DNA from 3 places in the Kocuria sp. CCUG 69068 genome. Region 2 is predicted to be linked to each of the others. Evidence: riboswitches for the same ligand, from Rfam matches in the RefSeq annotation. Region 2 holds a riboswitch; each other region holds the start of a gene.
What was found. Region 2 has a riboswitch for cyclic di-AMP ahead of CRM73_RS16915 (C40 family peptidase). Riboswitches for the same ligand answer to the same signal wherever they lie in the genome.

Region 1: another riboswitch for cyclic di-AMP. It lies ahead of CRM73_RS05145 (C40 family peptidase); the one in region 2 lies ahead of CRM73_RS16915 (C40 family peptidase).
Region 3: another riboswitch for cyclic di-AMP. It lies ahead of CRM73_RS14030 (C40 family peptidase); the one in region 2 lies ahead of CRM73_RS16915 (C40 family peptidase).

What each region holds. Positions count from the first base shown of each region.
Region 1 covers NZ_PDDL01000016.1:10,230-20,412, forward strand. The annotation lists gene CRM73_RS05110 (hypothetical protein) at 1-404, shown strand, start outside; gene CRM73_RS05115 (copper resistance protein CopC) at 554-1,156, shown strand; gene CRM73_RS05120 (SURF1 family protein) at 1,402-2,421, shown strand; gene CRM73_RS05125 (WecB/TagA/CpsF family glycosyltransferase) at 2,500-3,303, opposite strand; gene CRM73_RS05130 (hypothetical protein) at 3,784-4,218, opposite strand; gene CRM73_RS05135 (hypothetical protein) at 4,825-5,103, shown strand; gene CRM73_RS19720 (hypothetical protein) at 5,100-5,228, shown strand; gene CRM73_RS05140 (hypothetical protein) at 5,344-5,508, shown strand; cyclic di-AMP (ydaO/yuaA leader) riboswitch at 6,054-6,244, shown strand; gene CRM73_RS05145 (C40 family peptidase) at 6,250-6,909, shown strand; gene CRM73_RS05150 (DUF3105 domain-containing protein) at 7,646-8,293, shown strand; gene CRM73_RS05155 (DUF305 domain-containing protein) at 8,290-8,973, shown strand; gene CRM73_RS05160 (cytochrome c oxidase assembly protein) at 9,260-10,183, shown strand, end outside.
Region 2 covers NZ_PDDL01000130.1:238-7,956, forward strand. The annotation lists gene CRM73_RS16885 (hypothetical protein) at 2-253, opposite strand; gene CRM73_RS16890 (cold shock domain-containing protein) at 408-791, shown strand; gene CRM73_RS16895 (DUF3027 domain-containing protein) at 873-1,430, shown strand; gene CRM73_RS16900 (MFS transporter) at 1,484-2,704, shown strand; gene serC (phosphoserine transaminase) at 2,701-3,840, opposite strand; gene CRM73_RS16910 (metal-dependent transcriptional regulator) at 4,075-4,761, shown strand; cyclic di-AMP (ydaO/yuaA leader) riboswitch at 5,080-5,269, shown strand; gene CRM73_RS16915 (C40 family peptidase) at 5,275-5,940, shown strand; gene CRM73_RS16920 (NlpC/P60 family protein) at 6,213-6,962, shown strand; gene CRM73_RS16925 (hypothetical protein) at 7,094-7,360, shown strand; partial or broken gene CRM73_RS20005 (NUDIX domain-containing protein) at 7,278-7,719, opposite strand, start outside.
Region 3 covers NZ_PDDL01000081.1:2,709-12,891, forward strand. The annotation lists gene CRM73_RS14000 (cation diffusion facilitator family transporter) at 1-914, opposite strand, end outside; gene CRM73_RS14005 (metalloregulator ArsR/SmtB family transcription factor) at 971-1,345, shown strand; gene CRM73_RS14010 (heparan-alpha-glucosaminide N-acetyltransferase domain-containing protein) at 2,039-3,190, shown strand; gene CRM73_RS14015 (cell wall metabolism sensor histidine kinase WalK) at 3,298-4,377, opposite strand; gene CRM73_RS14020 (response regulator transcription factor) at 4,443-5,162, opposite strand; gene CRM73_RS14025 (DUF305 domain-containing protein) at 5,726-6,427, opposite strand; gene CRM73_RS14030 (C40 family peptidase) at 6,746-7,408, opposite strand; cyclic di-AMP (ydaO/yuaA leader) riboswitch at 7,414-7,604, opposite strand; gene CRM73_RS14035 (hypothetical protein) at 8,018-8,206, opposite strand; gene CRM73_RS14040 (four-helix bundle copper-binding protein) at 8,205-8,615, shown strand; gene CRM73_RS14045 (DUF305 domain-containing protein) at 8,840-9,547, shown strand; gene CRM73_RS14050 (APC family permease) at 9,619-10,183, opposite strand, start outside.

The sequences.
Region 1 (10,183 bases), on a different contig from region 2:
GATCCGTGACGACCGTGGTCGACGCCACCCACCACGCGGCGCTGAGCTCACCGCCCACCGGGCCGGCCCTGGTGCTCCAGGCCCAGGCTCACGCGGTGCACGGTGGCACCGGCATGCTGGTCTTCCACGTGCTGGCCGCCGCGGCCACCTACGCGTTCCTGCGCCACGGCGAAGTGGCCCTCGTGGACCTGCTCGACGCCCTGCGACTGCGCGTCCGCCGGCTGTGGCGGGTCCTGTCCGCCCCGGTCGTGGTGCACCGGCCCCGACCTGTTCCGCAGGGGCGCCCGCACGCACTGACGGATCAGTCGCTGCTGCAACCGGTGCGCTCCTACCGCGGACCACCGACAGCTCGTCGTCGGAATCTTCCGCTCCCGACCGGGCCCGCCCGGTCGCCCGCCGGCTGAACACCACCCCTGTTGGGGCCGGTGGTGGTCGTGGATTCGGACAGCAGACTCGACGACTCCCTCACGGCCGCCTCCGATCATCGGCTCGGCGGCCCTGTCTGACCCACTCACTCATTGCCCCTCGAAGGGACCCCTCTGCCATGCTGACCATGACTTCTGCTCTGCGCCGTACCGCCGCCACTGTGAGCGCGGTAGGCGCCCTGACCGCCCTGGGACTGGCCCCCGCCGCCGCCCATGACGAGGTGCTGAGCACCTCCCCCGAACAGGATGCGGTGCTGGAGACCGCCCCCGAACAAATCGAGCTCTCCTACAGCGGGGAGATCATGGACATCGGCCACCAGGTGCTCGTGACCGGCCCCGACGGGCAGTCCGTGACCGAGGGCCCGCTCGAGCGCGACGGTTCCCAAGTGATCCAGCCCCTGGCCGAGACCGGGTCCGAGGAAGGGACCTACCAGGTGGTCTGGCGGGTGGTCTCCAGCGACGGCCACCCCATCGAAGGCACCTACACCTACGAGGTGGGTGACAGTGTGGACATCACCACCCCGGCCCCCACCCTCAGCACCACCCCGACCGAGACCCCGACCGGTGAGGGCGCCGACAGCTCGGACAGCTCCGCCCAAGCCCAGGACGCGGCCGTACAGGAGAATTCCGGAAGCTTCTCCGGATGGGCCGTCGGCGCCACCGTGGTGGTGCTGGCCCTGGCCGTGATCGGGCTACTGGGCTTGATGTCCCGTCGCCGCCGCAAGAACTGATTCCCCCACGCCGGGCCGGCAGATGCTCTACAGCACAGGCCCCAGGAGTGCGGCGACAGCCGTGCTCCTGGGGCCGCCGCCGACCGTCCGGTCAGCCCGACGGCGCACTCTGAGGAGCACGACCGCTGTGAAGTTCGACCTACTCGTATCGCTGTCACCGCGCGGCGCCGCAGCTCTCCTCCCGGTGGGGCCGGGCTCCCCGCCACTCTTCTGCCAGGGCTGCCGGGCCGATGGTGGGCTCTGACATGGGCACCTACCGTTTCCTACTCAGCGGCAAGTGGCTGGGCTTCTTCCTCCTCGCCTGCGCCGCCGCCGTGGTCTCGGTGTACCTGGGCGGCTGGCAGATGGACCGCAACGACCACCTGGTCGGTGAGAACGCCAAGATCACGCAGAACTACCGCGCCGAGCCCCTGGCCGGTGCGGCCGCCGTCGAGCAGTTCGCCGCCCACGACCCTTCCCTCACCTGGCGCCCGGTCGAGCTCACGGGCGAGTACCTGCCCCAGGACCAGGTGCTGGTCCGCAACAGGCCGCAGGACGGCCGCGTCGGCTACGAGGTCCTCGTCCCGTTCCGCACGCAGGACGGGGACGTCGTGGTCCTCGACCGCGGCTGGATCCCCACGGGCGAGGCGGCCAACGGGATGCCGGACGAGGTGCCGACCCCGCCCGCCGGCCGGGTCACGGTCACCGCCCGGCTCCAGCCCGGGGAGCCGGCCGTCAGCCGCGGCGCCCCCGCGGGCCAGATCGCCTCGATCGACCTCGAGGAGCTGCGCGAGCGCTGGGACCGGCCGAACGGGACGGCGGCCTACGGCGAGGTCTTCGCCGAGGACCCGGCCCCCGCGGCGGCCCCCGCGCCGGCTCCGGAGCCGGAGACCGACTCCGGGCCGCACCTGTCCTACTCGTTGCAGTGGTACGCGTTCGCGGCGCTGTTCTTCGTGGCCTGGGGCTACGCCGCCCGCCAGCAGGCCCGCAACGACGCCTGGGACCGCCAGTTCGCCCAGGAGATGGAGCGCCGGCTCGCACGGTTCTACGACGAGGACGGCAACTACATCGGCGAGGGCGACGAGGAGCTCGTCGTCCGCCAGCTCGAGATGGCCGACGACATGCCCGCCCACCTCAGGTCGCTCATGCGCCCCCGGCCGCAGCGCCGGCGCTCCCGCCCCACCTGTGAGGACGAGGAGGACGCGATGCTGGACGCCCTGGAGGCGTCGGCCGCGGACCGGAGCGGGAGCCGGGTCCCGCTCCGGTCCGCGGACGAATTGCACTGACCCGCAGCGTTGTTGATGCACTCCGACACGAGACGGTGGGCCGGGACGGACAGTCTCCGCTCACCGCTCACGGCCGGCTCAGGAACTGGCGTCCGCCCCTCTGGTGCCCTGCCGGACAGCCTTGGCCGCCAGGAGATAGGCGAGGATCCACGGTTCGACGAGGTACCGGTGGCCCAGCCGCCGCGGCTGGGTGGCCAGCCGGTAGGCCCATTCCAGGCCCAGGGGCCCGAGCCAGCGCGGAGCCGATTTCTGGATCCCGGAGTACTGGTCGATCACCCCGCCGACGGCCGCATAGATCGCCGTGGGCAACTCCTCCCAGTGCCGGCTCAGGAACTCCTCCTGCAGCGGCATCCCCAGGCCCACGATGACGAAGTCCGGCCGGAACTCCTGGAGGGTTCCGACGATGCGGTCCTCGAGTGCGAGGTTCCACCCTTCGCCGGGCCAGCCCTCGACCGTGCGCTCGGGGTCCCCCGCACGGAGGAGAGCAACCGTGGCGGCGTTGCTTTCGGGGCTCGCGCCAATGACGGCCACGCGCCGCACGGGGGTGCTCCGGATCAGGCCGGGCAACCAATCCATGGTGCCGATACGGTGGCGCCTGGCGCTGAGCGGCCGCCCGGAGCACCACTTGGCCATTTTCAGGATGGGAAAGCCATCCGTCAGCACCACGTCGGCCTTGTCGTAGAAAGCGCGGAACGTCGGGTTGACCTCCCACGTGTAGAGACTGTGCAGATTGTGGCCGAGAATCACGGTCTTGCGCCGCTCCTCCCAGGTGGCCGCAATCCACCGGTGCAGCTCATTGGTGTCCATCGGTGTCACCCGGATGCCGCTGACCGGGATCTCGATCTCGCCCCGCTTGTCCGTCTGAGTCTGGTACTTAAGCATGTGTTCCCCCACTGGCTCGGCAGTTGCTGCCTCATCGATTGTTGGTCGGCACGTTCGCCCACCGCCGTGGGACTCCCAGATCCTGATTGGCGCATGGGACACGATCCCGTGGGCGCAGCATTCGGGGACACCAGCCCGTATTCCCCCGAATACCCGCCAACATTCACGTTAGCAACGACGGGCCTCCCGGTGTGCCCCCACTTCCGGGTTGCGCCGTCCCCCAATATGTACCTATTTGCATTGATATGCCTCCGTGCATCCAGCGAGGTTGCGCCCTGCAGAGTGGATGCTCTATTGGCGTCAAGGCGCTGTGAGGTCGCGTTGGGCGGTCTCGTCGAGCCAGTGCTGACAGCGCTGGAGGAGCATGACGGTGAAAACCATCAAACCCATCGTGGTAGACGTATCCACGTCTCTCCCACCCAGGTGCAGTACCCCTTGCCCTGCTCGCCTGCTCCACAGGGCCTCGGCGAAGCCCAACCGCTAATCCACCACATGTAAGGCAGTGGGTGTTGTGTCCTGGATGCGCAACCCCGCCGGGGACAGCTGAGGGCCCTGCCAGACACAAGGCCCCTCAGCGTTGCGTGGTGATCGTGACCAGCGTGGTGGAACGGGATGTCGATCAGTCCTCGTCCTCGTCCTCGTCGTCGCTCTCGACAAGCTCGCCCCGGACTCCTTGCCCTCGGGGAGGGCGAAGGCGAAGAGGATAAGCCCGGCCACCGGGTCTACCCACGCCGCGCCGGTCAGCGGGAAGAGGATCAGCCCAGTCAGAGTGGAGACGGACAGCAGCGCGCAAATCCCGGTCTCGGCGGCACCAGCCAGGATCAGGTCGTCCCCCAGGGCCGTGCCGGCCTTCTTCTTGACCGCGACCAGCACCGGCATGATGACCAGCGAGAGCACCGGGATGATGATGCTCACCGGAGAGGGGTCGGGGGTCTTGCCCTCGGATTGCCAATTGAGGGCCCGCGAGCCAGTCTCGGATCCGTCGGATTCTTCGGTCCGGGCTACGTCGCTTCTCCACATTATCGACGGGTGCCCCAGCCTAAGGGGAGCAAAGACTGGGGCACCCTAACGCCCGTGCACGGGGTGATGAGAACGGGGTGTTCTCACTCGCAAACTATGCCCTCACCGGTCCGGAAGAACAGCCCGTACAGCTACCAGAGGGCAAGTTATGGGGAATCTTCACGCCATCTTGAGGAAAACTATACAAACGACTTCGAAGTCAAAGCGGGAATCCTACGCTGAGCAGGGGCCACACTGCCGTGGGTGTCCTGATGACGGGGGGTCACTTCACCCCGTGTTGGCGGGTGAGTCCATCACCGGTCACGGCGACGACGGAAAGACACCGCAACGAGAGCCCCGCAGACCGCGACATCAGGCCCTGGGAGCACGGTTGCTCCCAGCGGGAACCCGGCTTCCTCCGCTACTGTCGAGGACGACACCTCCCGGCGCCGCGGCGCGGCCTGAGCCTGACGCGGGGCTGTCCGGTGAGCCTGCCCGAGTACCCTGAGGAGCACGACCGCCGTGGAGACCGACCGGCTCAGATCGCTGTCCCCGCACGGATCCGCGGCACCACCGGCCGGACCCGACAACTTGCAGTGCTCCCGCAAGGGCTGCGGCGCGGACGCTGCGTGGCGGATCCGCTGGAACAACCCGCGCATCCACACCCCACACCACCGCAAGAGCTGGCTGGCGTGCCCCGACCACCGCGAGAACCTCGAGAGGTTCCTCCGCGCCCAGGGCTTCTGGAAGGACACCGTCCCGCTCGGCCAAGGCGGGCCCGCCGGGCAGGACCGACCGTGAGCGACGACCGGTTCCAGCTCAGCGGGAAATGGCTCGACTTCTCTCTGTGGGCCGGCGCCGCCGCGGCGGTCTCCGTGGACCTGGCCGACTGGCAGATGGACCGCAACGACCACCCCCTCGGGTAGGAGGCGGTCATTTCGCAAGGGCATGGCAGGCGTCGCCACGGCGAGGCGGATATCTTGTTGGCGTCTCGAGCGGCCGATGCCGTTGCCCGCTCGCCCCGCCGGTTGGAGGCCCCCTGTGAAGCGCACCAGCACCGCCCTCGTCCTGGGGTGCGCCCTGGTCCTGCCCGGATATACCGGCAGTATCGAGGAAGCAGCAGACGAAGCATCCTCCGGATTTCCCGTTGCCGCAAACGGAATCAACGTCTTGGAGGCGGCCGTGTCGATGCCGTCTGAACACTGACCCCCGGGCGTGCCCCTAAGGCCATGCAGTCGAATCACCTGCCGGCGAACACATCGATTCCTGTCCTGCCCTTGAGCGTGCCCGTTCTTCCTCTACACGCTGAAGGCATGAAGATTCGATGAAGAAATGTGCTTCGTTCGGATGGCGGATGGCGGATTACGGCAGATATGAGTGCGCGCTGAATTTATCCTCCCGATATTCTCCGAAGCCACCGCCCGAGAGCCTCGATCGCTTTTCTTACCCTACGCGCGTAAACCGCCCACCGCAGCCACCGGCGGTCTCCCAGTGCTGACAGGCCGCCGCAGGCGTGCCGAGGGTGTGCATCTTCGGGCCCACCAGGGACTCTCCCCGGCCACGCCCCCGCTAACGGTGAACACCCTGACGTTCCCGCTCGAAACGAAGCTCCGCTGGGTCGGGAACACGGTGCTGAGCACCCTCGGCAACCAAGGCGACCACCCGATCAGCGGCCGTGACCAAAACGTGACATTAGGGGGTGGGCCCTGTATCGTCCTCCGCGTGCCGAGAGCTGATCTTCTTGGCGCCCCCGTGGCACATCGCCGAGTTCTGCCGGTGCCCGGGGTTCCTGAAGAGAAATCGCTTGGCAGAAGCGGGGGAACCATTACCGGTCCCGGTGTACCGGGGCCTTGGGGTTAAGCCGTGCAGAGCGCGTGCGTTCTGCGGCCGGGTGTCTCCCACCCGCATCCGACAGCTCACCTCGTAGGCAAAGGGAGGAATCCACCCATGTCGCTTTTCACGCAGAACACTGCCCGCCACCGCGCCGAGACCTCCTCGCGCGCCGTGCGCACCACCACCGTCGTCGCCGCCGCCGGCGCAGCACTGGTGGGCTCCATCGCTCCGGCCCAGGCCTACGCCGAGATCCCCGCCGCCTCCGGGTCCTCCTATGCGGCTCCGGCCTCGGCGATGGCCGATCTGGCCTCCTACACCTACCAGGCCCCGGTCGCCGCGCAGCCCGCCGCCCCCGCCGACCAGGCCCCGGCCCCGCAGCAGAGCGCCGCCACCTCGAGCGTGAGCCCGCAGTCCACCGCCACCACCGAACTCGCCCCGGCCGCCGGCGGCATCGTGGGCACGGCCATGCAGGGTGTGGGCACCGGCTACGTCTGGGGCGGGACCTCCTTCGGGGCCTGGGACTGCTCCGGATTCACCGGCTGGGTCTACGCCCAGAACGGCATCGACATCCCCCGCACCAGCTCCCAGCAGATCGCCGCGGCCACCCCGACCGCCACCCCGCAGCCCGGTGACCTGGTGTCCCAGAACGGTGGCAACCACATCGGCATCTACATCGGTGGCGGCAAGATGGTCTCTGCGTTGAACCCGACCCAGGGCACCTTCGTCCACTCCGTCAACGCCATGCCCGTCGACGGGTACTACACCTACCGCTGAGCCGGACTCGCTGCTGCGGTGCCCCACATGGTCACCGCAGCAGATCCCCGGACCGCTCTCACCCGGGGCCGGACCGCCTCTACCTCACGCGCACCTGCTGCGCCCTTCACCTGCTGCGGGAGTGCTCCTCTCCGAAAGCACCCCCGTCGGACATCGGTCGTTTCGGTGACACCGTCCGGGATCAGGCCTGCACTGGGGCGGTGAGTGATGCGCTGGGCGCGGCCTGAACCAGTTTCCGCGGCTAACCGGCCGACCACTTGAGTCCGGCGCCCGCGTCTCCACCGTCCAGACCCAGACCGATGTCCTCGTCGACTGCTCCCCGGGGGCGCCCACATCGGGGTCCATCCCGGCGGCGGCGAGGCCGTGCACGGCGGCCGGAACGGCCACCAGGCGGTCCTCGACAGCGTCAACGTCGGCTCCGGGCCGGTCCAGGTTTGCCTACGCTGAGCCGGTTCAGGCATCACATACTCCGGGTGCGTCCTCTTTGAACGACCAGCAAGGAGTGCGCACCCGGTCCTCACATCCCGCCCCAGGCCTGGATCTTCTGCGTCGTCGCCGTTAGCCACCGAGGACGCGCCTCTCCTGCGCTCGAGGATGCACACTCGCCGACATGTCCAGGAGTGGATGGTGGACGATCTTCCGAAGAAGGCCTTGCAGGAAAGGCTCAGCGCAGTGAGCTACTGTCCTGCCCGTTCATGAGGAGCAAGACCCTTTTTGGGCCTTTCAAGGAGGACGCATGGCTGGCGGTACGGACCCGGAGCGGGCGCGGCAGCAACGTGCTGCGCTGCTGGATCAGCACTGGGCGGCCGATGCCCGGGCCACCCGCAGGCGGCGGCTCCTGGCGGGCGCGGGCGCGGTGACGGCTGTCGCGGCGGTCGGGGCCCTGGTGACGGTGGCGGTGATCAACGATCCCCCGCCCCAGGCGCGGGAGGACATCGAGATCGCCGGGCTGCAGACCTACGAGGGCCTCGGCAACTCCCACGTGGAGACCGCGGTGGACTACGAGCAGTCCCCCCCGGTGGGCGGGGACCACGCCAGTGACTGGCTCAACTGCGGGGTCTACACCGAGCCGGTGCCCGAGGAGAACGCCGTGCACGCCTTGGAGCACGGGGCCGTGTGGGCCGCCTACGACCCCTCCGCCCTGTCCGAGGACCAGGTGGCTGAGTTACGCCAGGCCGTCCCGGACACCTACGTGGTGCTCTCCCCCTACGAGGACCTGGGCGCCCCCATCATGATCTCGGCGTGGGGGGCTCAGGTCGCCCTGGACTCCCCGGAAGATGAGCGCCTGGAGCAGTTCGTGACCAAGTACTGGCAGTCCCCCGACGCCCCGGAGCCCGGGGCATCCTGCACCGGCGGCATCGATGCCCCCAGCCGGGTCGCATGAGCACCAGCACCACCGGCGCCGCCTCCAGGAGCTCGGCAGGGCACCGGGGACGGTGGGTCCTGCTGGTGCTGGCGGCCGTGCTGTTGGTGGCGGCCGGCTGGGCGGTGGGGCAGCTGAGCGCTCCGACGTCGTCCACCCCGGCGGAGGGCAGCCCGGAAGCCGGGTTCGCCCGCGACATGCAAACCCATCACCTGCAGGCGGTGGAAATGAGTTCCTTGGTCCGTGACCGTACGGAAGACCCGGAGATCCGCCGGTTGGCATACGACATCTCCCGCACCCAGCAACAACAGGCCGGGCAGATGTACGGCTGGCTCTCCGTGTGGGGATTGCCCCAGGCCTCATCCCAACCGGCCATGGCCTGGATGGACGACGGCGACCAGAACCACACATCCATGCCCGGCATGGACTCCACGAGCCCTGGTCCGGACGCGCGAATGCCGGGCATGGCCACCGCCGAGCAGCTGGCCGAGCTGGAGGACGCCCAAGGCCAGGAGGCCGAACGGCTCTACCTCGAGTTGATGATCCCCCACCACCAAGCCGGAGCAGCCATGGCCCAAGCCATCCTGGAGCACACTGACAACCCCGTGGTGACCTCTCTGGCGCAATCGATCGCCACCAGCCAGACCTCGGAGATCAAGTACATGGAGGACCTGTTGGAGAAGCGCCGCAACCCATCATGATCTCCGTTCGCACGCCAGGATCAGCACCCGTGGCCGGGTCCGCGCAAAAGCTGACGGGCCCAGACGTGAACCGGTTCCCATGCTCGGCCCAGCTGTGCGCCGGGGACCGGAATCCACCGGGGCTCTTCGGCCCCGATCCCCAATATCGCGGGCAGGTCCGGGGAGAGGCCGGCGTGGCAGGCCCGTCCCTCCTGGACCGGTCCTGGGCTCAGGGCCCGATCCGGACCTCGGGACCGTTCTGTGGCATGCAAAAATGTCCTCATGGCAGTCGATGCTTTCCGTGACCATGGTTGACCGCAACATGGCCGGGCCGGTCTGGGTCCCGTCCGAGCCGCCGAGCTTGGAGAACTTCCTGGCCCCCACGTTGCAACCAATTCCACTCATCCCGGCCATCGCGCTGGTGCTGGCTGTGTTGTATTTGGTCGGAGCGGCCCGGCTGTGGAGGGCACGCCGGCGGTGGCCGGTGTGGCGGACCCTGTGCTTCTTCGCCGGGTGCGCGGTCACAGCGGTCATCATGGGCGCGGGAATTGAAGGCTACGGGTTGCGCATGTTCTCCGTGTTCATGTTCCAGCAGCTGACTTTGATGATGTTCGTTCCCGCGCTGCTGGTCCTGGGCAGCCCGGGCACTTTGCTGCTGCGGGCTGCACCCCATCGCGGGCCCGGCGCCGTGGTGCTGCGCCTGGCCCTGTGGGGGTTGCGTTCGAGGTGGGGCAGGCTCGCCATCCATCCTGCCTTCTTGGTTCCGTTGTTCCTGGTCAGTTTCTACGGGGTGTATCTCAGCGGACTTGACGACCGGTTGCTGCCCACCTGGTACGGCCACATCGGGCTGGAACTGCTGTTCTTGGCCTCCGGGATCCTGTTCACGATCCCGTTGCTGTCGGCCGACCCGTTGCCGGCCAAACAAACCTACGGCAGTCGCTTGGCCGACATCGTCCCCGAGATGCCGTTGCACGCCTTCTTCGGCGTCATCGTCATGATGGCTCCGCTACCCGTCGTGGAGTTTTTCGCCACCCCGCCAGGCAGCTGGAACCTTGACCCGATGGCCGACCAGGTCCTGGCCGGCTCGTTGGCCTGGTCCTACGGTGAATTGCCGTCCGTGCTGATTCTGCTGTTCATCATGAGCCAGTGGCACCGCGAGGATGCGCGCAACGCCGCCCGCGAAGAGGCCGAGGCCGCCGTCAGAGGCACCCCGGATTTGGATGCTTACAAC
Region 2 (7,719 bases):
ATCAGGCCCGGCGGCGGCGCAGCAGGGAGCGCACGAGGACCGCGCAGAACAGCAGGAAGGCCACCGGGAACGCGAACCACGGCACCACCGTGAGCCCGTCCCAGGGGTCCGCTCCGACGGCCGTGAGCACGAGCAGCAGGGCGAGGCACACGGCGCACACCAGGCCGAGCACCACCGCGGAGACGCCGAGGACGTCGATCCCGGGGCGTCGGGCAGTGCGGGGCGCGGGCGCACGGTCGTCGGAGACAGGCATGGCTCCAGGGTACCGAGCGCAACGGTGTGCCGCTGACCGCGCCCCGGCGGTCCCCGCCCCCGGAGCAGGGCTAGAATGGGAGGTTCCACAGGGTGGCTCGGCGGCAGGGACCGACGGGCCGCCCCTCCACGAACACGAGGACGAGGGAGACAGCGTGCCCACCGGCAAGGTCAAGTGGTTCGATGCGAAGAAGGGCTTCGGCTTCCTGGCGGCCGACGACGGCCAGGAAGTGTTCCTGCCCTCCTCGGCGCTGCCCTCCGGTGCCACCACGGTGAAGCCGGGCACGCGGATGGACTTCGGGGTGGCCCAGGGTCGGCGCGGCGCGCAGGCGCTCTCCGTCCGGATCCTCGACCGGACCCCGTCGGTCGCGAAGAACGTCCGCAAGCCCGCCGACGAGATGGCGGTCATCACCGAGGACCTCATCAAGCTCCTGGACGAGATGTCCAACGGGCTGCACCGGGGCCGCTACCCGGACTCCGCGCACGGGAAGAAGATCGCCGCCATCCTGCGCACGGTGGCCGACAACCTGGACGTCTGAGGCCGCCGCGCCGTTGCCGTCCACCGATCCCGAGCAACCACCCGCCGGCCCCCGCCGGCACCCACCCGAGGGAGACCAGCAGTGACCGAGGAGACCGTCCAGGACGCGCCCGCCGAGGCCGTGCCGCCGGCGCCCGAGCAGGCGGCACCGGTGGCGGCGGCGCCCCGCCGTCGCCGGGCCCCGAAGCAGGACCCCCTGCTCGTGGCCGACGTCGCCACGGCTCGCGCCGGGGTGGAGCAGATCGCGGAGCCCTCGCAGATCGGCGGCGGTCACCGGGTGACGGTGGAGGAGGACCGGCTGGTCGTCCACCACTTCGAGTGCACCCTGCCCGGGTACCGGGGCTGGAACTGGTTCGCGAGCCTGGCCCGCGCCCCGCGCAGCAAGGCGGTGACGGTCTGCGAGGTCGGCCTGCTGCCGGGGGAGGATGCCCTGCTGGCGCCCGAGTGGGTCCCGTGGTCCGCCCGCGTCAGCGCCGAGGAGAAGGCCCAGGAGGAGCAGGACCGGGCCGAGGACGAGGCCGGGGAGACCGCGGCGGCCGGCGGGCCCGAGGGCTCCGGCGGCGCCCCCGACGGCGAGCCGGCGTCCGGTGACCGGGCCGAGGACACGCCGGTCCCGCCGCAGGAGGGCGAGGAGCTCTGACCGTCCCGCCGGGGACCGCGAGGACGGACGAGGCCCCGGAGCCCGCGCGCGGGATGTTCCGGTCCTTCCGGTTCCGCAACTACCGGCTGTGGTTCCTGGGCGCGCTCGTGTCCAACATCGGCACGTGGATGCAGCGCACGGCCCAGTCGTGGCTGGTCTTCGACGAGCTCTCGGACCACGACGCCACCGCCATGGGCGTGGTGACGGCCCTGCAGTTCCTGCCCCAGCTCTTCCTCGCGCCCTGGGCCGGCGTGCTCGCGGACCGGCTCGACCGGCGGCGCCTGCTGCTGTGGACCCAGACGGCCATGGCGGTGCTGGCGGCCGGCCTGGGGGCGCTGGTCCTGGCCGACGCGGCCACCCTGTGGCACGTCTACGGCTTCGCCCTCGCCCTGGGCGTCGTCTCCACCCTCGACGCCCCCGTGCGCCAGACCTTCGTCTCGGAGATGGTCGACGACGCATACCTCTCCAACGCCGTGGCCCTGAACGCGACCTCGTTCAACGCCGCACGGATGATCGGGCCCGCCGTGGCCGGCGTGCTCGTGGCCGCCATCGGCTCGGGCTGGGTGTTCCTCCTCAACACGCTGACCTTCGGCGCGATGCTCGCCGCCGTCCTGGCGATCCGCGCCGACGAGCTGCGCGGGATGCCGCGCTCCGGCCGGGGGCGGGGCCAGATCCGGGAGGGGCTGGCCTATGTGGCCGGCCGCCCCGACATCGTGGCGGTGCTGGTCACCATCTTCCTCATCGGCACCTTCGGGCTGAACTTCGCGGTCTTCCTGGCCGCCATGGCCGGACCCGAGTTCGGCCGGGGCTCGGAGACCTTCGGGCTGCTCAACTCGGTGCTCGCGGTCGGCACGGTGGCCGGGGCCCTGCTCTCGGCCCGGCGCCGCAGCGCCCGGCTGCGCTACGTCTACGGGGGCAGCGCCGTCTTCGCCCTCAGCTGCCTGGGCGCGGCGACGGCGCCCACCCTGCCGCTGTTCGCGCTGTGGCTGGTCCCCTGCGGGCTGTCCTCCCTGACCATCATGACCACCGCCAACGCGTACGTGCAGTCCACCACCTCGCCGGTGATGCGCGGACGCGTCATGAGCCTCTACATGGCCATCTTCATGGGCGGCACCCCGATCGGGGCGCCGGTCGTCGGCTGGATCACCGACGCCCTCGGGGCGCGCTGGGGCATGGGGGTCGCCGTGGCGGCGGGACTCGGCGGGGCCCTGGTGGGCTTCGTCGTCTGGCTGCGGCTGCGCGCGGAGCGCTCCGCGCCCGAGAACTCCGGCTAGCGCCCGGCTCCTCCGCGGAGCTGCTCGACGACGTGGTCCACGCAGGCCAGCAGCCGGGCGACGTCGTCGGGCTCGATGGAGACGAACGTGGCGATCCGCAGCTGGTTGCGCCCCAGCTTGCGGTAGGGCTCGACGTCGACCACGCCGTGGGCGCGCAGGACCGCCGCGACGGCGGCCGCGTCCACGGCGGCGTCGAAGTCCACGGTGGTGATCACGGTGGAGCGGTCCTCGGGGCGGGCCACGAACGGGGACGCGAAGGACGAGGCCTCGGCCCACCCGTAGACCAGGTCCGAGGAGGCCTTTGTGCGGGCCGCGGCCCAGGTCATGCCGCCCTGGTCGTTGAGCCAGCGGACCTGCTCGTCGAGCATCACCAGCGTGGCCAGGGCCGGGGTGTTGTAGGTCTGGTTCTTCCGGGAGTTCTCCAGCGCCGTGGTCAGCTGCAGGAAGTCGGGGATCCACCGCCCGGAGGCGCCGATCCGCTCGATCCGCTCGATCGCCGCGGGGGAGAACGCGCCCAGCCACAGTCCGCCGTCCGAGCCGAAGTTCTTCTGCGGGGAGAAGTAGTAGACGTCCGCCGCGGCCACCTCCGCGGCCATCCCCCCGGCGGCCGAGGTCGCGTCCACCAGCACCAGCGCGTCGTCCGCGATCCCGGAGGGCCGGTGCACGGGCGCGGCGACACCGGTGGAGGTCTCGTTCTGGGGCCACGCGTAGACGTCCACGCCCTCCTCCGCCCGGGCGTCCGGGCGGGTGCCGGGGGCGGACTCCACGATCGAGGAGGGCTCCAGGAACGGTGCGCCGTCGGTGGCCTGGGCGAACTTCGCGCCGAACTCCCCGAACACCAGGTGCTGGGCCCTCCGCTCGACCAGCCCGAACGCGGCGGCGTCCCAGAACGCGGTGGCCCCGCCCAGGCCCAGGAGCACCTCGTGGCCGGAGGGCAGGCCGAGGAACTGCGCGAGGCCCTCCCGCACCGAGCCCACGAGCTCCTGCACCGGCGCCTGGCGGTGGGAGGTGCCGAGCAGGCCGGCCCCGGCGCGCGACACGGCCTCGACCTGTGCCGGACGGATCTTGGAGGGGCCGGCGCCGAAGCGGCCGTCGGCGGGCAGCAGGTGCTGGGGGATGGTGACGTGTGCGGGCAACGGGCGCTCCCTCGTGGGTGACGTGCGGCGGGTGGTGCGCGACGGGCACGGCCGCCGCGGAGGCCGCTCGCGCCGTTCGCGACTCGGCCCATTCTGCCCCACCCGCGGACGGCGGGCCCCGCGGGCGCCTCCTCCCTCCGGGCGGCCGGAGGGCTCGCGCACTAAGCTCGTGCGGGAAGACCGGACCGGGCGGGATCCCCGGGCCGGGACGGCCGGACGAAGGATGACTGAGGCATGAGCGACCTGATCGACACCACGGAGATGTACCTGCGGACCGTCCTCGAGCTCGAGGAGGAGGGGATCACGCCGATGCGGGCGCGGATCGTCGAGCGCCTCGACCACTCCGGGCCCACGGTCTCGCAGACGGTGTCCAGGATGGAGCGGGACGGGCTGCTGACGGTGGGCCAGGACCGGTCGCTGCTGCTCACCCCTGCCGGCCGTGAGCGTGCGGTGCAGGTGATGCGCAAGCACCGGCTGGCGGAGCGGCTGCTCGCCGACGTCATCGGCTTGGACCTCGCCCAGGTGCACGACGAGGCGTGCCGGTGGGAGCACGTGATGAGCGAGCAGGTCGAGCGGCGGCTCGTGGACCTGCTGCACAGCCCCCGGTACTCGCCGTACGGCACGCCGATCCCCGGTCTGGCCGCCCTCGGGGTCGAAGAGAGCCCCGCAGCGGCGCACCCCTCCCTGCTCGACGCCGCCCGCCACGACCCGGACGGGTCGCACACCGTGGCGCTGCTGCCGGAGGTGGTCCAGGCGGACGCGGACCTCCTGGGCGTGCTGAGCGACGTGGGAGTGCTCACCGGGGCGGAGGTCACGGCCCGGGTGGACGGTCAGATCGTGCGCATCGAGGTGGCGGCCACGGGGCGGTCCGCGGAGATCGACCTGCGCACCGCCGCGGCCATCCGCGTCCTCGCTCCCTGAGGCGCCGCCGTCTCCCGGAGCGGGGCGGCGAACGGTTCTTCCCGGGTGTGGGGACGTTCACAAGCCACTTTCGGCCAGTCCGGCCCGAGCCGGACCCCGGAGGCGCGGCTTCCCTGGTGACAGGCGGATTCCCAGGGCGCTCGAAGACACTGCACAGCTCGTCACAGGTGCGAATTGATTCGACCTTTCCTCTCAATAGCTACTCATTGAGACCCGCAGCGTTGTCCGGCTGTTATCTGTCGTGATCAAAACGTGACACTTCCGTAATCTGTCATGTACTGTTCAACGCGTGCCGATCACTGGTCGGATCGGCGCCCTCGGAGCACATCGCCGAATTCTGCCGGTGCCCGTGGCCTCTACACAGAAACTGCTTGGCAGAAGCGGGGGAACCACTTTCGGTCCCGGTGATCCGGGTCCTTGGGGTTAAGTCGTCAGAGCGCGTGCGTTCTGCGGCCGGGTGTCTCCCACCCGAATCCGACAGCTCACCTCGTAGGCAAAGGGAGGAACTCAACCATGTCGCTTTTCACGCTGAACGCTGCCCGCCACCGTGCCGAGACCACCTCGCACGTCGTGCGCAACACCACCATCGCCGCCGCTGCCGGCGCCGCGATGATCGGCTCCGTCGCCCCGGCCCAGGCCTTCGCCCAGGCTCCCGTCGAGACCGGCGCGGCCTACTCGGCCCCGGCCTCCGCCTCGCTGGCCGAGTACTCCTCGTACACCTACCAGGCCCCGGTCGCCGCGCAGCCCGCCGCTCCCGCCTACGAGGCCCCGGCCCCGGCCCCGCAGCAGACCGCCGCCACCTCGAGCGTCACCCCGCAGTCCACCGCCACCACCGAGATCGCCCCGGCCGCCGGCGGCGTCGTGGGCACCGCGATGTCCGCGCAGGGTGCGGGCTACGTCTACGGCGGCACCGCCTACGGCGCCTGGGACTGCTCCGGCTTCACCCAGTGGGTCTTCGCCCAGAACGGCATCGACCTGCCCCGGACCACCTGGTCCCAGTTCGCGGCGGGCACCCCCACCGCCAACCCGCAGCCCGGTGACCTCGTCTCGCAGAACGGCGGCGCCCACGTGGGCATCTACATCGGCGGCGGCAAGATGATCTCCGCCCTCAACCCGACCCAGGGCACCCAGGTCCACTCCGTCAACGCCATGCAGCTGGACGGCTACTACACCTTCTGATCCGGTCCGCCGCCCGCGACGACCCCGCTCGTCGCGGGCGGCACCCGATCACCCCCCCACCCCGCACGCCGAGAACCGCTCTCCCGGTTCCCGGCGGTGCCTGCTGTCCGACCGGACGGCGCCCCCTCCTCCGCTCGCCGGCCGTCGTTCCCGATCCCGGAACGCACCCCTGCCGGACACCGGCCCACCCCGCGCACTGCCCGGGGCGATCCGTGCTGTCACCCGCGCCCTCCGGCAGGCCCGGCTCCGAAAGAAAGTCGTCTGAACTCCTCATGACCCGTGATCTGACCTCCTCGAACGGCATCGGCTCGCTCTTCTCCGGCAAGGCCCGCACCGTGGCCGCCGTGGCCGCCTTCTCCGGGCTGGCCCTCGCCACCACCGTCTCCGTGCAGGCCGCTCCGGCCCAGGACGCCTCCGCCGACGCCCCGCTGTCCGCCGTGGCCGCGGCCACCCCCGCCGCGGCGCCCGCCGTGTCCCTCGAGCCCGTCGCCCACGTGCAGAAGGTCGAGTCCGACCGGAAGTCCGAGAAGAAGGTCGAGAAGAAGGCCGAGCGGCAGAAGGTCGAGACCCCGGTCGTCGCGGCTCCCGCCGTGGCCGCTCCGGCCCCGAAGCCCGCCGCCGCGCCCGCCCCGAAGCCGGCCGTGCAGGCCGCTCCGGCCGCCCAGCGCACCGTCACCCCGCAGAGCTCGGCCTCCGGCAAGGGCGCGACCATCTCCTCCGCCGCCATGGGCCAGCTCGGCGTGGGCCAGGACTGCACCGCGCTCGTCACCAACGCGCTGCGCGCCGCCGGCATCAACCACCACGGCTGGCCGGCCTCCTACCTGAGCCTCGGCACGCAGGTCTCCGCCGGCCAGGCGCAGCCGGGCGACCTCGTCTACTACGCCGACGGCGGCATGGGTGCGGCCCACATCGGCGTCTACATCGGTGGCGGCAAGGCCGTCCACGGCGGCTGGAACGGCGGCACGACCGTCATCGACAGCGTCAACGTGGGCTCCGGCCCCGTCTACGTCCGCGTGCGCTGACCGCACGCGAGAGCACCGCTTCGGGTGCGCGGTTCCTGGTCGGCCAGACGGGAACCGCGCACCCGCTGTCATCCCGGCGCCCACCGCGCCGGCCACCCCGGCGCCCCGGCGGCGGCCGATAGACTGGCCCCATGTCCACCGACTACAGCCGCAACGCCCGCACGAGCCTGGACCGCGAGTACGCCTACATGGCCTACGGCATGATCGGCGGCGCCGTGCCAGGCATCGTGGCCGGCTTCGTCGTCGCCGCGTTCGTGGGGCACGCCGCGATGTGGCTCTCGGTGTTCGGGGGCATCGGGATCGTGCTCGGCCTGATCACCGGGATCCTGCTCCACCGGAGGCGGCACGCTGCGGCCGTGACCGAGGACCGCCGGGAGCGCGGCGCAGCGCCGGAATGACGTGCTCCCGCAGCAGCGGGGCCAGGTCCGCGGGCAGCGCGCCGGGGGAGTCCTCGTCGACGGGCTGCCAGCGCAGCTCCTCGATCTCCGCGAGCGGCACCGGCCGCCCCGTGAGAGGTGCCGTGAACACGGTGCACCGCACCCACGTGCCCGCCTCGTTCGCGGCCGGCGCCACGAACACCCCGAGCGGGCGCAGCTGGGCGGCGTCCAGCCGCAGCCCGACCTCCTCCGCGGTCTCCCGCACGGCGGCGGCCGCCGGGGACTCGCCCGGGTCGAGCTTGCCGCCCACCAGCATGAAGCGCTCCGTGCCCCGCTTGCGCACCGTCAGCAGCGCCCCGTCGTCGTCCCGCAGGCACACG
Region 3 (10,183 bases), on a different contig from region 2:
TTCTCCACGGCGATCGCTACCTCGGCCTCCAGGCGGTGCCCGCTCCACCGGGCCCGTGTCCGGCCCACCGCTGCGACCCCGGGTACGGCGGCGGCCGTGCGCTCGATCAAGTCCAAGGTCCCGTCCTCGACGCCGTCCATGAGCCGGCGCACGACCGTGCGCATCGACCCGACCAGCACCGCGATGATCACCGCGGCAATGGCCAGGCCGATCACCGGATCCACCCACGGGAGCCCGAACCAGGCGCCGATGACCCCGAGCACCACCGCTAGGGAGGTCAGGGCGTCGGTGCGGGCGTGCTGGCCCTCGGCGATCAGCGCCGCTGAGCCGATGCGCCGCCCGGCCCGGATGCGATAGCGGGCCACGACCTCGTTGCCGGCGGCCCCGACAAGGGCGGCAGCCAGGACCCACCCGAGGTGGGTCATGTCCTGCTGGGTGGTCAGCGCCCGCAGTGATTCCCAGACGATCAGCGCGGCCGAGAGGGCGATCACGGCCCCGATGAGCAGCCCGACCAGGTCCTCGGCCCGCCGGAACCCGTAGCTGTAGCGCCGGGTGGGGGCCTGGCGGCCGAGGCGGAAGGCAATGATCAGCGGGATGGTCGTGGCCAGGTGCCCGAGGTTGTGCACGGTGTCAGCGAGTAGGGCCACCGACCCGCTGAGCCAGACGATGACGATCTGCAGCAGTGCCGTGGCCCCCATCCCGGCCAGGCTGATCCAGGCGGCGCGGATGCCGATGGAACTGGCCTGCTCAGCGGTCTGGATGGCCTCGGTGTGGTCATGGCTGTGCGGGATGAGGGCGTGCTTGAGCCGGGCCCAACCGCCGTGGTGCCCATGACCCTCATGGTGACCATGGCCATGGTCCTGGGAGTGGGTGGGAGAGTCGCCGTGTGCGGGGGTGGGCCGGGCTGGTTTCACACTGGAAGCGTATCTACGTAGATACGAAGATACAAAGGCGCAGATAGCATGGTGCCGTGCACGACGAGCTGGTCCACCCTGCCCCCGATGATGAGCATGCCCGGATCGCTGCGGGAACCTTCCGCATGCTCTCCGATGCGACGCGGGTGAAAATCCTCTGGGCACTGTTCCAGGGCGAGTCCAGCGTGAACGCCCTGGCCGAGCTGGTCGGCGCCGCGCCCACGGCGGTGAGCCAGCACCTGGCCAAGCTGCGCCTGGCCGGATTGGTGGAGAGCCGGCGGCAGGGCACTTTCGCGTACTACTGGGCGACCGACACCCACGTGCACCGCCTGCTGGCCGAGGCGCTCTCGCACGCCGAGCACATCACCGGTGCCGCCCCGGCAGGCGCCCCGCACAGCTACCGCGCTACAGGCGCTGCTCGCAACGGGTGACCCACTCCATGTATCTCGCCGGGCGCGTTCGAGTCACAAAGCCGACGAGGGGGACTGCCGCACCGATAGGTGCACTTATCGGTGCGGCAGTCCCCTTTCGGCACTTGAAGGGGCCGTTCGTTGGCCACACGTCGACGCGGGGCCTATGGCAGTTCAAAGGTGACGGCGGGATGTGAAGTGGATTGTGGAGCTTCCCTCAAGACGACATGAAGATTCCCTGAAGCTTGCTCTGCTGGGTGCTCTACGTCCTGTTTTTCTGGGTCGATGAGGGCATAGTTTGCCAGTGAGAACACCCCGTTCTCATCCGTTCGTGCACGGACATTCGGGTGCCCCAGTATTCCTCCCCAGGGCTGGGGCGCCCGTCTTTAACGTGAAGGGGTGATCTGGCTCGGATCACAGGGTCCGACGGACCCCGGGCCACCTCGCGGGTCCTGCGCTGGGTCTCCCTTTCCTCGTTTCGTGCTTCGGTCGCACGGAGAAGCGCCTGCGTCGCCCATGGACCTTGGAGTCTTCATGGAACCTTGAGAATCCCGCGACGGGGACTCCAAGTGAGGCGTCCACCCTGGGACAGAGGGTCCCGGATGCACCGGGACCTTGTCGTTAACAGGGGGAATGATGAGTACTGGATCGAGGATGGGAGGGCATTTGCCGGCGGGTCTTGGAGACGCGGTGGTAAGGCCCACCCGCCGGTTGGTGGGGATCGATGCGGCCAGGGGGCTGGCGCTGATCGGGCTGATGGCCATTCATCTGCTACCGGCTTGGAACGAGGAGACCGGGGAAGCGAGCTGGTCGTGGCGGCTGTTCTCGGGGGACTCAGCGGCCCTGTTCGCCCTGCTGGCAGGGGTGGGGCTGGCACTGACCTCCGGGGGGCGGCACCCGCACGAGGGTAGGACGATGACCGCTGACCGGATCGGCCTGGTGGTGCGCGCGGTGCTGATCGCGATCGTGGGGTTGTGGATCGGGACGCTGATGTCGGAGGACCCGCCCGCTTACAACATCCTGATCTACTACGGGGTGTTCTTCCTGCTGGCGATTCCGTTCCTGCATGCAGGCCCGAAGGCCCTGTTCATCTCCGCAGTGCTTTTCGGGGTGGTGTCCCCGATGCTGATGCAGGGACTCCAAAATGCGTTGCCCGAATTCGTCTCCTACAACCCCACGTTCACGGATCTGCTCACGCAGCCCGGTGCCACGGCCTCCCAGCTGTTGCTGACCGGGACCTATCCGGCCCTGCCGTACATGACCTATCTCCTGGTCGGACTGGGGCTGGGGCGGTTGAATCTGCGCAAGACGGAGGTTCAAGCTCGACTGGTGGTGGTGGGCGTGGGGCTGGCGATCTTCGCCCAGACCACTTCCTATGTCCTGCTCTATGCCTTGGGTGGTTACCAGCGGCTGCTGGATGCCTCCTCAATGGGCGAGCACGAGCTGGAGGATGTACTGGTCTGGGGGCCAGACTCGTTGCCCACGGAGACTGTGTGGTGGTTGGCGATCGCCACCCCGCACACCAACACCCCGCTGGCGATCGCGGCCAGCCTTGGGGTGAGCCTGGCGGTGCTGGGCGTCTTCCTGCTGATCGGCCCGAAGATCGGGGCATGGTTGTTACCGCTGTCGGCGATGGGCGTGATGACCTTGACCCTCTACACCGTCCACTTGGTGGCACTGTCCTTCGAGGCCCACTACGAGCTGCCCTACCTGTGGTTCATGGTCCACCTGGCGGTGGCGGCGCTGTTCGCGGTGGCCTGGCACCGGAGCCTGGGGCAGGGACCGCTGGAGAAGGTGGTCAGCACCAGCGTGAAAGGCACCCGCCAGCTGGTGCTGGGCAGGCCGGCCCAGGACAGCCACGGATAGGCTGTACCGGTAGCCACGACATGACGGGCCGTGCCCGCCGCAGCAGACGTGCTCTCTGCGGCGGGCACGGCCCGCCGCCGTCACGGAACGGTCTGGTGACGCTGGGGTCAGTCCGGGGGCGTGTGGCGGGGCAGGTGGATCCGGAAGCTGGTCCCGCGTCCGGGGCCGCCGCTGGTGGCCTCCAGGGTCCCGCCTTGGGCCTCGACCAGGGATTTGCTGATGGCCAGTCCCAGGCCTGAGCCCACGCGGTGGGCCTCCCGGCCGGTGTTGGCGCGGTAGAAGCGCTCGAACACGTGCGGGAGGTGCTCGGAGCCGATGCCTTCCCCGGTGTCGGTGACGGTGACAGTGACCGCCTCCGGGGTGTGGTCGGTGCGCACGGTGACGGCCCCGCCGGATGGGGTGTGGCGTAAGGCGTTCTCCAGCAAGTTGCCCAACACTTGTCCCATCCGCTCCTGATCGACCAGCACCGGTGTGACCTCCATGCCGGTGCTGATGGAGGTCACCGAGATGTTCTGAGCGGCGGCGTCCTGTTGGACGGCCGCGGCCGCCTGGGCTGCCAGCCGGCCCGGGTCCTGGAGGGTCAGCTGCAGATGGGTCATGCCTTCCTCGGCGGCGGTGAGCTGGCGGATGTCGCGGGCCAGTCGCTCCAGCCGGGCGATCTGGGCGTACAAGATGCCCGTGGTTCGTGCATCCCACTCGACCACTCCGTCCTCGATGCCCTCTAGATGTCCTTTGAGACTGGCCAGGGGGGTGCGCATCTCATGAGCCAGATCGGCCAGCATCTGGCGCCGGGTGGTGTCCACGGCGTCGAGCCTGGCCGCCATGTCGTTGAAAGACCCAGCCAGGGAGTCGAACTCCGCGCCCAGGCTGGTGGAGGTGACACGCACGTCGTAGTTGCCGGCAGCCACCTCCTGGGCGGCGGTGCTGAAGGAGACCAGGGACCGCCCGATCGTGCGGTAGAGGTAGAAGGTGAGCATCCCGGCGATGTAGAGCGCCGGGAGCCCCCCGATGGTCAGGGCGGTGAGGCTCACCGAGCGGAAGGCGTCCTCCAGGTGCACCAGTCCGGTGGCCTCATCGGCGTGGCCGGCCTCGATGAGCTCGTGATAGAACATGTTCGGCCCGACCAGCACCGCGGTGATCACCACGATGATCAGCCCGATGGCCAGCACTGCGGTCTGGGCTAGCATCAATCGCACCGTCAATGGGCTCCAGGACAAAGACCAGGCCCGGGTCCGGTCGGAGACGGCGGCGCTCATCGCCCGGTGCCCATCCGGTAGCCGATCCCGCGGATCGTGTGGATGAATGTCGGCCTGGTGGCTACGTCGCCGAGCTTCTTGCGGATCCGTCCGATGTGCACATCCACCAGGTGCTCGTCCCCGGTCCAGTGCGTGTCCCAGACCATCTCCACCAGCTGCCGGCGCGAGAGCACCAGTTGGGGGCGGGCAGCCAGGCACAGGAGCAGGTCGAACTCGATCCTCGTCAACGCCACCGGTTCCCCGCCCAGGTGCACCTGGCGGGAGTCCCCGTCCACCACCAGGTCCCCGATCACCAGCCCCTGGTCCTGGCCCGCCGGCTCCGGGACGGGTGCGGACTGGGTGCGCACCCGGCGCAGCATGGCCTGCACCCGGGCCACGAGTTCGCGCGGGCTGAACGGCTTGGTCACGTAGTCGTCGGCTCCCATCGACAGGCCCACGATCTTGTCGACCTCATCATCCCGGGCGGTGAGCATCAGGACGTGGCAGTCCGAGAAGGTCCGCACCTGACGGCACACCTCGATCCCGTCGATCCCCGGCAGCCCGAGGTCGAGCACCAGCACGTCCGGGGCGAAGTTCCGTACCGCGGCCACCGCCTCCGTGCCGTCGTGGCGCATCACGACCTCCAGCCCGGCCTTGCGCAGATAGTCCGCGATCAGCTGCGCGAGGTCGACCTCGTCGTCGACCACCAGCACACGTCCGGTGAGCGGATCCGTCATCTGTCCTCCCGGTACTGATCGCTGTGACATGAACACTGTGCTGCGAGCCCCAGCGTCCCAGGGCGACCGTGTCTGAGGCCTCGGAAACGAAACAGGGGGGTGGACTCGTCGTGGCCGGGCTCACCGGTGAACCGGTGGTCGCTGTGGCTAACGATCCCCTGCACCGGGCCGATGAGAGGGATATCGGACACTGAGAAGATCGCGTGTCGCCCCTCCACGAGCCCGGACAGACGCAACACGGCCGGGATCCGGCCACCACCACCGGGCGAGGGGACTCCGGTGGTCTCGGCCATCTCGGTGACGGTGCGCGCGCTGGAGGAACAGGACCCCAGGCGAGGGGGAGGGGGGCCGTGTCCTGAGGCAAGAGGGCGCGGTGCTGCCAAACCTACGGTTGGTCGGTGACCGTTCGGGGTGCTGCTGACTGCGCGAAGGGTGCGCGCCCATCGGGTGCCGCGTCGGGGATCACCGCACTGGACTGGACTGGCTGGAACGGGTCGACGGGGACCATGACATCCCGGTGTCGGCCCGTTCCAGTCGATGACGGCCCAGCTCGTGGTCCTGGATCAGGCCGCGAACCACTCCTCCAACCAGCCCTGCATGAGCTCGATCTCCGCCTGCTGGTCCTCGATCATCTTCTCCGCCATGGCTCGCAACTCGGGGTCGGTGCCCATCTGCAGCTCCATCTCGGCCATCTCGAGAGCCATCTGGTGGTGGGCGATCATCTCTTCGAGGAAGGCCTTGTCGAACTCATCCCCGGACCGTTTCGCCAGCTCTTCGAGGCTCATGCCGTCCATGCCGTCCATGCCGTCCATCTCGCCCATCATGGCGCCCTGCATGTCGGCATTCATGCTCCGGCCATGGCCGCCATGGCCATGGCCGTGGACGTGGTGCCCGTGGCCGTGGTGGTGGCCGTGTCCATGGTGGTGGTGTCCCGGGGTGTTCTCGGCGGCCAGCCGCTGGGCCGCTGCTTCCAGTTGCTGGATCTCCTCGGTCTGGGCCTCGATGATCTTCTCCGCCAGGTCACGGATTTCGGGACGCTCGGACTTCTGCAGGGCCAGCTCGGCCATGTCGGTGGCACCTTGGTGGTGGGGGACCATCATCACGGCGAAGTGGCGGTCGTGGTTCATGTGCCGCTCAGCGCCCGTCTGTGCGGAGGCGGAGGCAGGCTGGTGCGTCGGGGACGCGACCGCCGCGGTCGCCCCGGCACCGCTGAGGGCCAGCGCCAGGGCCGTCCCGGCGGCCAGGTGCTTGAACGTCGACGTCATGACGAATCTCTCTTTCGCAGCAGCCCGTACTGGACCTGCACATCGTGGTGTTTGCTCTGTTCAGCCTCGGGTCGAGGCGGACCGATCCATCCACGGTAGCCCCGCCGCAGCTGGCTTCGCCGGGCTGGGAGGGCTGGGCGGTAGATCTTCACTGAACCTTCAAGAGCGGGCCCATCAGGCGGCCAGATCGGGGTGTTCCCCGGCGGTGGATGGGTGCAGGCATCTCCGGTTCTGACCGACCGATCCTGGATGCTGATCAGGTGGGGGGCACACCCGCCGCCCGCCACGAGCGGCATTCGTGGCGGACGGAGGGTTGGCTCAGCGGAAGGTGACGTAGCCGACCGTCGGCATGGCATTCACGCTGTGCACGAAGGTGCCCTGGGTGGGATTCAGCGCGGAGATCATCTTGCCGCCACCAAGGTAGATCCCGATGTGGGCCCCGCCGTTCTGGACGACGAGGTCGCCAGGCTGCGGGTCGGTGGTCAGGGTGCCGGCCGCCCACTGCTGCTGGCTAGTGCGGGGGAGGTCGATGCCCTGCTGGGCGTAGACCCACTGGGTGAAGCCGGAGCAGTCCCAGGCGCCGAAGTCCGTGCCGCCCCAGACGTAACCGGTGCCGGCTCCCTGCATCGCTGTGCCCACGATCCCGGAGGCGCCGGTAATTTCGGTGATGTCCGCCGATTGGGTGGACACCGCCACGGCCGATGTAGCCTGCTCGGGCGCGGCCGGGGCCTGGGAAGAGGCGGTGGAGACGGTCTGCGGGGCGGCCGCGGGCTGGGAGGCCGCCGAGGTGTAAGTCGTCAGTGCGGACGCGGGGGTCGCGTAGGCGGGGGCGGTCTCTGCGGGGACCTCGGCGTAGGCCTGGGCCGGGGCGATGGAGCCGATGAGCACCGCACCGGCGGTGGCAGCGATCGTGGTGTTGCGCACGGCGTGAGAGGTGGTCTCGGCACGGTGGCGGGCAGCGTGGCGCTTGAAAACAGTCATGGGTTAGTTCCTCCCTTTGCCTACGAGGTGAGCTGTCGGATGCGGGTGGGAGACACCCGGCCGGCAGAGCGCACGCGCTCTGCCGGCTTAACCCCAAGGCCCCGGATCACCGGGACCGAAAATGGTTCCCCCGCTTCTGCCAAGCGATATCTCTTCAGGAACCTCGAGCACCGGCAGAATTCGGCGATGTGCACGAGGGCGCCGACCGGATCAGTCATCGGCACGCAGTGGACAGTAGCCCATCCATAACGAAAGTGTCACGTTTAGGTCACGGCCTGGATTCTCTCCTCAGTCGGGAGCGGGAAGCTGTGATTCCGGCCTCGGAAAAATACGCCCCGAGGAAGTGAAACCGTCACGCAGCAGGACCCGTCGCGTAGCTCACACCGGTCTTTCAAAGCGCTCTGACTAGGACACATGGCATGGTGGCGCGCGTTTCGCTGGACGCAGCCGACAGCGACAGGGCTCTGCAACCATGCGCAGTCTTCAGCGCGGGCCGGGCCAGCACCAAGATTGTTGGGGAGGATTTTCAAGGTGGCTCACAGTTTGGGAGGGCTTCGGAAGTGCCCTTCCGAGGCCTTAGGGCAGGGTTTCTTCATGAAATCTCCATATTCAGCCCGCTGCACCGATGTAGAGGCCAGGTAGTGAGGCGGGATCGCGGATTCTTGAGGCGTTGATCTTCATCAAATCTTCAAGCTTTCGGGTCGCGTCACACAGAATCGGCAGTTTACTGTCGATGACATGGCGGGCTGGCTCCGGCCGGTTCGTCTCCTCGACCGAACCGACGAAGGAGCAAGCCATGACCCATCACGTGAGCGCGATGCTGGAGACCTACCCGAAGGACCTCGGGGGAGTGGACCAGGGCAAGCTGGCGGCCTGTATCGAGGCCTGCTTCGAGTGCGCCCAGACCTGCACCGCTTGTGCCGATGCCTGCCTGTCCGAGGACATGGTCGCCGAGCTGACCAAGTGCATCCGCACCAATCTCGACTGCGCGGACCTGTGCGAGGCCACCGGGCGGGTGCTCTCCCGGCACACCGGCTACGACGCGAACATCACCTTGGACGCGATCCGGGTCTGCCAGATGGCGTGCAAGGCGTGTGCTGATGAGTGCGAGCAGCACGCGGACATGCACGAGCACTGCCGGATCTGTGCTGAGGCCTGCCGTCGCTGCGAGGCCGCCTGTGCGGCACTGGTCGCCTCCCTGGGCTGAGCCCAGACTCGCGCTGACCCACGGACGCCGATGACCGGCCTCCGTCGGTGAAAGAGGAGCCTGATGGGCTGATCGGGCGTGCCCGGATGCGGGTTCCCTCTTCCCCCCGCCCCTTGTTCAGTACAGCTCTGCCCGCGCGGTTTGTTCACGCGCAGGGTACGGGGCTGATGACCGAGCCGGCACCTCGGGGTCGAGCTCCTTCATTGCGGAAGAGAGACATCATCATGCGTTCCATCCAGTTCCCTGGCCGTCGCACGGCGGCCGCCGCCTCCACCGTTGTCGTCGCCACGGCCCTGTGGGGCGGGGCCAGCGCCCCAGTGTTCGCCCACGGACAGGTGACCACCCCGGTCTCGTCCCACGCCCAGGATCAGGCCCCGGAGGACATGCTCGGCCCCGATCCCACCTCCCCGACCGCCTACGAATTCGGTGAGACCCTGGCCGGTTTGGAGGGCGAGCAGCTGGAGGTCACTTTCCTGGCCGAGATCATTGGCCACCACCAGGCCGCGATCGAGATGGCCCAGCTGGAGCTCGAGCGCGGGACCAGCCCGGACATCCGCACCCACGCGGAGAACATCATCGCCAGCCAGCAGCACCAGATCGACCAGTTCACCACCTGGTTGGAGGAGTGGTACGGGTTGACCCCGGAAGAGGCCAAGGCTCAGGCCCCGGAGGAAGCACAGGAGGAGATGAAGATCCTGGAGGAGGAGACCCGGATGATGGTCGAAGAACTGGCCGCTGTTGAGGCTGGCGAGGACTTCGACGTCGCTTTCGTGCAGAAGATGATCCCGCACCACAACGGCGGGATCGTCGAGTTCCTCGAGCTGCAGTCCCGCGCTGATCATGCTCAGCTGCGGGTGGCCTCCAGCGCTGGGATCACCGCGCAACAGGCGCAGATCGCGGACTTCCGCACCTGGCTGGCCGGCCAGAACTGAACGAGCACGCTCATGGTGAGGGGCCCGTCCACCGACGGGCCCCTCACCGTGAGCCGGTCGCGCGACCGGCTTCAGGGGTGAGTGTGGGGCTGCTGCCCGGTGCTGTTCGCCCCGTCGCGCCGGCGGACGACGACCCACTGTGCGACGACGATGATCAGGGCCACCACGGCGGTGACCACCAGGGTGAACGGGTCCGACTGGGCCTTCAGCAGCACGAACGGCACGAGCACCGCGGCGTCGAGCAGGATCGCGATCCCGGGGATCCAGGGCTTGGCCCCGACATCGTCCTTGAGGTGGCGCAGGATGCCGAGGTGGATGGCGATGTCCATGGCCAGGTACAGGATGGCGCCGAGGGAGGCGATCTGGGACAGGTCGAAGAACGCGGCCATCAGCATCGCCAGCCCGGCCGTGATGTAGAGGGATTGGTGACCCTCCTGCCCCGGCAGCCCGGGGGCCTGGCCCATGTCGCGGAGCATGTCGTAGAGCTTCGAGACCGAGAACAGGCTCGCGACCAGTCCCGACAGCGTCGCGACGACGGCGATCACCACGGTCAGCGTCACACCCCAGGCGCCGAACATCGGCTCGGCCGCCTCGGCCAGGGCGTAGTCCCGGGCCGCCACGATCTGCGGCACGGTC